Regions from separate parts of the Ureibacillus sp. FSL K6-2830 genome, predicted to be linked through region 1. Evidence: a T-box and tRNA genes for the amino acid it is inferred to sense, from the RefSeq annotation. Region 1 holds a T-box; the other holds one or more tRNA genes.
What was found. A T-box is a leader RNA that pairs with one kind of tRNA and senses whether it is charged. The one in region 1 lies ahead of ileS (isoleucine--tRNA ligase), so its partner is inferred to be a tRNA-Ile.

Region 1 (3,373 bases):
AAAATTAACATTCCCTTCTAAATTTGTTGAATTAAGGCATCCGGATGTGTTAGGAGCTTTGCTTTCCTTAGGAATTGACCGCAAACATTTTGGAGACATCCGTATTGATAAGGAAATTATTCAATTTGCCTGTACAAAAGAGATTGCACTATACGTGAAAACTAATTTGACGAAAATCGGCAGGGTAAATGTGCGGATTGATGAATTAGAAAACATGGAAGAGCTAATTCTTCCGCAAGATGAATGGATAGAGAAAGTGCTTACTGTATCTTCAATGAGATTAGATGCGATATTATCAAATAGTTTTAATATTTCAAGGCAAAAATCCCAAAACTTAATTCGTGGAGGTAAAGTAAAAGTTAATTTTGCTCTTTGTGAAGAAACATCCTATGAGCTGCAAGAAGGGGATACAATTTCTTGTCGAGGCTTTGGGCGTTTCAAAATTACACGTATTGAAGGGCGAACGAAAAAAGACAAAATTCGATTAACAATAGGACTATTTGAGCGAAAGTAAGATTGTTTTAAAAATTTACTGTAAAGAACTTCATCGAACGTTATAATAATAATTATAAGCTTACATTTTGACTAAAGGAGTGCGAGACCATGCCACTATCACCTCTTGATATACATAATAAAGAATTTACGAGGGCTTTTCGAGGTTATGCAGAAGACGAAGTAAATGAATTTTTAGATCAAATTATTAAAGATTATGAGCTCATTATTCGAGAGAAAAAAGAGCTTGAAGAAAAGGTAAAACAAATGACTGCTCAAATGGAGCACTATAATACAATGGAAGATACTTTGCAAAAATCGATTGTCGTAGCGCAAGAAGCGGCAGAGGAAGTACGCAGAAATGCTCAACAAGAGGCAAAACTTATCATTAAAGAAGCGGAAAAAAATGCGGATCGTATTGTCAATGAAGCATTAGCAAAAGCACGGAAAATAACAATTGAAATTGATGCATTAAAAAAGCAATCAAAAGTATTCCGAAACCGTTTCAAAATGTTAGTAGAAGCGCAGTTGGACTTGTTGAATGCCGATGATTGGGATCACTTAATGGAATACGATATTGGATTAACGGAGATACAAGAACAATTTAAGTTAGAGGATGAAGAAGAATTTCTTAAAAATAGTACATCAGAACAAGAAAAATTGTAATAATTTTCTTAATACTTGACTGGGTGGTATGATTTTCATATACTGATACACAGGAATTTAATCAACAGGGATAATAGGTGTTGACGGAGACAGTATTTTTTGCTTGCGGCAACTAGCGATTCGAGGGCGGTGGAAGCTCGAACAAGCAGCAAAAAAGAAAATCGCTCCTGAGCCAAATCACTGAAAGGAAAGTAAGTGATTTCGTTTTACACGACGTTACAGTGTCATGAGGCAACGGTCAATTATTTTATTGACGTTGTGAATAAGGGTGGTACCACGGGCAATCGTTTCTCGTCCCTATAGGGATAGAGAAACTTTTTTTATTTTGAGAGTGATTTTCTATTTTGCAAAATCCAAATTTAAAAATACGTATAGGTCAAAATAATTAAAGGAGGAAGTTGAATGGTAGAGTATAAAGATACGTTATTAATGCCTAAAACTGATTTTCCAATGCGTGGAAATCTTCCGGTTAACGAACCAAAAATTCAAGAAAAATGGGAACAAATGAATATTAATAAGCTGGTAAATGACCGTACGAAAGGCCGTCCAGAATTCGTATTACATGATGGTCCTCCATATGCAAACGGGGATATTCATATTGGACATGCATTAAATAAAATCCTTAAAGATATGATTAACCGTCATCGTTCTATGACAGGTTACCATGTTCCATATATTCCAGGTTGGGATACGCACGGGCTTCCAATTGAACATGCGTTAACGAAAAAAGGTGTTAATCGCAAAGAAATGTCAATTGCCGAATTCCGCAAACTTTGCGAAGAATATGCTTACGAACAAATTGAAAATCAAAAGGCCCAATTCAAGCGTTTAGGCGTACGGGGTGATTGGGAAAATCCATACATTACATTAAAACCTGAATTCGAAGCCCGCCAAATTGAAGTGTTCGGCCGCATGGCGGAGAAAGGGTACATTTACAAAGGGTTAAAACCTGTTTACTGGTCTCCGTCTTCCGAGTCTGCATTGGCGGAAGCGGAAATTGAATATAAAGATGTGAAATCACCATCCATTTATGTGAGCTTTGAAATTAAAGACGCAAAAGGCGTTGTTCCTGAAGATGCAAAATTCATCATCTGGACAACTACACCTTGGACAATTCCAGCTAACTTAGGTATTTCTGTTAACCCGGAATTTTCGTATGCCGTTGTGAAAGTGGATGGCAACTTATATATCGTTGCAAAAGAATTGATTGAAAACGTTTCAAAAGAAATTGGATGGGAACAAGTTGAAATCGTTCAAGAAGTAAAAGGACAACAATTGGAATATATTGTGGCGAAACATCCATTCTATGACCGCGATTCTTTAGTAATGGTTGGAGAACACGTAACACTCGATGCAGGTACTGGATGTGTTCATACTGCACCTGGACACGGGGAAGACGACTATATCGTAGGGAAAAAATACGGTTTGGACGTATTGAGCCCAATCGATGACCGAGGCTGCTATACTAATGAAGCACCTGGATTTGAAGGCATGTTCTATGATGATGCCAATAAAGTGGTGACTGAAAAATTAAAAGAGGTCGGCGCTTTATTAAAATTAAATTTCTTTACGCACTCCTATCCACATGACTGGCGTACAAAAAAACCGGTTATTTTCCGTGCGACGCCGCAATGGTTCTGTTCCATCGAACCGTTCCGTGATCAATTGTTGGAAGCGATTGAAAATACAACATTTACACCAAGCTGGGGTAAAATTCGCCTTTACAACATGATTCGCGATCGTGGTGACTGGTGTATTTCCCGTCAACGGGCTTGGGGTGTGCCCATTCCGGTATTTTACGCTGAAAATGGAGAAGAAATTATTACGCCAGAAACAATTGCTCACGTAGCAAAATTGTTCCGTGAACACGGTTCAAATATTTGGTTTGAAAAAGAAGCAAAAGATTTATTACCTGAAGGTTTTACTCATCCAGGGAGTCCAAACGGAAAATTTACGAAAGAAAAAGATATTATGGACGTGTGGTTCGATTCTGGTTCCACTCACCAAGGTGTGCTTGTTGAACGAGGCATGAAATATCCTGCTGACCTTTATTTAGAAGGTTCTGACCAATATCGTGGATGGTTTAACTCATCGTTAATTACATCTGTTGCAATTAATGGACATGCTCCGTATAAAGGGCTTTTATCTCATGGGTTCGTTCTAGATGGTGAAGGACGCAAAATGAGTAAATCCCTTGGAAACGTCATCGCTCCTG
Region 2 (3,373 bases), 2.0 Mb from region 1:
TTTGACTGAAGATCAAAGTGTCGGCGGTTCGATTCCGTCCCGACCCACTTGATGCGGGTGTAGTTTAATGGTAAAACCTCAGCCTTCCAAGCTGATGTCGTGGGTTCGATTCCCATCACCCGCTCCAATGGGCCTATAGCTCAGCTGGTTAGAGCGCACGCCTGATAAGCGTGAGGTCGATGGTTCAAGTCCATTTAGGCCCACCATATATTCCGAAGTAGCTCAGTGGTAGAGCAATCGGCTGTTAACCGATTGGTCGTAGGTTCGAATCCTACCTTCGGAGCCATAAGGAGAAGTACTCAAGAGGCTGAAGAGGCGCCCCTGCTAAGGGTGTAGGTCGGGGTAACCCGGCGCGAGGGTTCAAATCCCTCCTTCTCCGCCATACATAGCCATGGCCCCTTGGTCAAGTGGTTAAGACACCGCCCTTTCACGGCGGTAACACGGGTTCGAATCCCGTAGGGGTCATAAAAATAATAAAAAAATAAAATAAATCTCTTGAAAAAGAGATTGAATATGATAAAATAATTCTTGTCCTTAATAAGTCTAGTGACGATGGCAAAGAGGATACACCCGTTCCCATACCGAACACGGAAGTTAAGCTCTTTAGCGCCGATGGTAGTAAGGGGCTTCCCCTTGTGAGAGTAGGACGTTGCTAGGCTTGATATGGAGGATTAGCTCAGCTGGGAGAGCACCTGCCTTACAAGCAGGGGGTCGGCGGTTCGATCCCGTCATCCTCCACCATGATATATGCCGGCGTAGCTCAATTGGCAGAGCAACTGACTTGTAATCAGTAGGTTGAGGGTTCGATTCCTTTCGCCGGCACCATCATGAGCCATTAGCTCAGTGGTAGAGCATCTGACTTTTAATCAGAGGGTCGAAGGTTCGAGTCCTTCATGGCTCATCAATAAACACTTGCGGGTGTGGCGGAATTGGCAGACGCACTAGACTTAGGATCTAGCGCCTTACGGCGTGGGGGTTCGACTCCCTTCACCCGCACCACTTAGAAAAATTGCGGAAGTAGTTCAGTGGTAGAACACCACCTTGCCAAGGTGGGGGTCGCGGGTTCGAACCCCGTCTTCCGCTCCAATAATGCCGGGGTGGCGGAATTGGCAGACGCACAGGACTTAAAATCCTGCGGTAGGTGACTACCGTACCGGTTCGACTCCGGTCCTCGGCACCATGTAAAATAGAAGTTAGCGCCAGTAGCTCAATTGGATAGAGCGTCTGACTACGGATCAGAAGGTTGTGGGTTCGACTCCTGCCTGGCGCGCCAAAAAAGTGAACCGGGAAGTAGCTCAGCTTGGTAGAGCACTTGGTTTGGGACCAAGGGGTCGCAGGTTCGAATCCTGTCTTCCCGACCAGCAGGAACTACGGGGCATTAGCTCAGCTGGGAGAGCGCCTGCCTTGCACGCAGGAGGTCAGCGGTTCGATCCCGCTATGCTCCACCAAATTATAAATGAATAACAATTGACGGCGGTGTAGCTCAGCTGGCTAGAGCGTACGGTTCATACCCGTGAGGTCGGGGGTTCGATCCCCTCCACCGCCATCTTAAGGACCTTTAGCTCAGTTGGTTAGAGCAGACGGCTCATAACCGTCCGGTCGCAGGTTCGAGTCCTGCAAGGTCCACCAAAGGTTGAAAAGATAGATAAGAAACAAATGGAGGAATACCCAAGTCTGGCTGAAGGGATCGGTCTTGAAAACCGACAGGCGGGTCAAACCGCGCGGGGGTTCGAATCCCTCTTCCTCCACCATAACATAAAATAATTATTATCGCGGGGTAGAGCAGTCTGGTAGCTCGTCGGGCTCATAACCCGGAGGTCGCAGGTTCAAATCCTGCCCCCGCAACCAAAGTGGTCCCGTGGTGTAGCGGTTAACATGCCTGCCTGTCACGCAGGAGATCGCGGGTTCGAGTCCCGTCGGGACCGCCATAAATACGGGTCGGTAGCTCAGTTGGTAGAGCATTTGACTGAAGATCAAAGTGTCGGCGGTTCGATTCCGTCCCGACCCACTTGATGCGGGTGTAGTTTAATGGTAAAACCTCAGCCTTCCAAGCTGATGTCGTGGGTTCGATTCCCATCACCCGCTCCAATGGGCCTATAGCTCAGCTGGTTAGAGCGCACGCCTGATAAGCGTGAGGTCGATGGTTCAAGTCCATTTAGGCCCACCATATATTCCGAAGTAGCTCAGTGGTAGAGCAATCGGCTGTTAACCGATTGGTCGTAGGTTCGAATCCTACCTTCGGAGCCATAAGGAGAAGTACTCAAGAGGCTGAAGAGGCGCCCCTGCTAAGGGTGTAGGTCGGGGTAACCCGGCGCGAGGGTTCAAATCCCTCCTTCTCCGCCATACATAGCCATGGCCCCTTGGTCAAGTGGTTAAGACACCGCCCTTTCACGGCGGTAACACGGGTTCGAATCCCGTAGGGGTCATAAAAAAACCGGCTTTTTGTCAAATGGTGTTGGTGAATAAATTTTATTGACATTATTTGGTGATGTGTAATCGGATGGCTTAGGGGAAATTCGAGGTTCCCCTAAGCTGTTTTTATTTTCGCTAAGTTTTGGGTAATGAATATTGGTTCTTTGTCAAATGGTGTTGGTGAATAAATTTTAGTGACATTATTTGGTAATATGTAATCGGATGGCTTAGGGGAAATTCGAGGTTCCCCTAAGCTGTTTTTATTTTCGCTAAGTTTTGGGTAATGAATATTCGGTTTCTAAAGTGATAGAAGGATCGATAACCGAAAGAAATGCGTTTAATCACTTTGATTTTGTTATTAATCCCCTCTAAAATGCCGTTGTTATAATCATATTTCAACGTATTCTCGACGTAATTGATGTATTTGTTGATTGTCTTGATGGCGGTTTTCATATAGCTGGAAACGCTGTTCTGTTTATTCGCCAAGGTTTTCTTCAAGAGCTCAAAGTCTTTGATTTTAATGCAATGTTGCACGTATTGATATAACTCATAGGACGCTTTTAATTCAGAATCTAAATCAATGAGATAGTGGAGAATCTCCACCTCACACATATGCTTTTTAAAGCAACGATGATATTTATAGTTCTTATAATCAAGTTTTGTTTGATCTTTCAGAAGGAGCTTCCAGTATTTTTTCAATTTATTGTAATTCTTTTTATCCCGATTCATGACGTTGATGCGCGTTTTGTTTAAAGCTCTGCTAAATAGTTGGAGGATATGGAATTTGTCGAGTACGATTTCCGCTTTAGGGAAAACTTCTTGGATTAAGGAAATATAAGGGCTGTACATATCGATGACAATCGTTTTTACCGCATCTCTCGCCTTCTTGGAATACCGTAAGAAATACTCTTTGAGGACATGTAATCTCCGGTCCTCCACGATATCCACAATCTCCCCCGTT

Region 2: it has a tRNA-Ile gene. The T-box ahead of ileS (isoleucine--tRNA ligase) is inferred to sense a tRNA for this amino acid. The anticodon was not compared.

The regions. Positions count from the first base shown of each region.
Region 1 is NZ_JBBOQR010000001.1:667,269-670,641, reverse strand. It holds gene NSU17_RS03345 (YlmH family RNA-binding protein) at 1-514, shown strand, start outside; gene NSU17_RS03340 (DivIVA domain-containing protein) at 604-1,158, shown strand; T-box leader at 1,230-1,460, shown strand; gene ileS (isoleucine--tRNA ligase) at 1,561-3,373, shown strand, end outside.
Region 2 is NZ_JBBOQR010000001.1:2,662,524-2,665,896, forward strand. It holds tRNA gene NSU17_RS13150 (tRNA-Phe) at 1-47, shown strand, start outside; tRNA gene NSU17_RS13155 (tRNA-Gly) at 54-127, shown strand; tRNA gene NSU17_RS13160 (tRNA-Ile) at 130-206, shown strand; tRNA gene NSU17_RS13165 (tRNA-Asn) at 212-286, shown strand; tRNA gene NSU17_RS13170 (tRNA-Ser) at 290-382, shown strand; tRNA gene NSU17_RS13175 (tRNA-Glu) at 394-465, shown strand; rRNA gene rrf (5S ribosomal RNA) at 543-658, shown strand; tRNA gene NSU17_RS13185 (tRNA-Val) at 666-741, shown strand; tRNA gene NSU17_RS13190 (tRNA-Thr) at 750-825, shown strand; tRNA gene NSU17_RS13195 (tRNA-Lys) at 830-901, shown strand; tRNA gene NSU17_RS13200 (tRNA-Leu) at 915-999, shown strand; tRNA gene NSU17_RS13205 (tRNA-Gly) at 1,012-1,086, shown strand; tRNA gene NSU17_RS13210 (tRNA-Leu) at 1,092-1,180, shown strand; tRNA gene NSU17_RS13215 (tRNA-Arg) at 1,197-1,273, shown strand; tRNA gene NSU17_RS13220 (tRNA-Pro) at 1,285-1,361, shown strand; tRNA gene NSU17_RS13225 (tRNA-Ala) at 1,373-1,448, shown strand; tRNA gene NSU17_RS13230 (tRNA-Met) at 1,473-1,546, shown strand; tRNA gene NSU17_RS13235 (tRNA-Ile) at 1,553-1,629, shown strand; tRNA gene NSU17_RS13240 (tRNA-Ser) at 1,659-1,751, shown strand; tRNA gene NSU17_RS13245 (tRNA-Met) at 1,772-1,848, shown strand; tRNA gene NSU17_RS13250 (tRNA-Asp) at 1,853-1,928, shown strand; tRNA gene NSU17_RS13255 (tRNA-Phe) at 1,936-2,008, shown strand; tRNA gene NSU17_RS13260 (tRNA-Gly) at 2,015-2,088, shown strand; tRNA gene NSU17_RS13265 (tRNA-Ile) at 2,091-2,167, shown strand; tRNA gene NSU17_RS13270 (tRNA-Asn) at 2,173-2,247, shown strand; tRNA gene NSU17_RS13275 (tRNA-Ser) at 2,251-2,343, shown strand; tRNA gene NSU17_RS13280 (tRNA-Glu) at 2,355-2,426, shown strand; gene NSU17_RS13285 (ISL3 family transposase) at 2,662-3,373, opposite strand, start outside.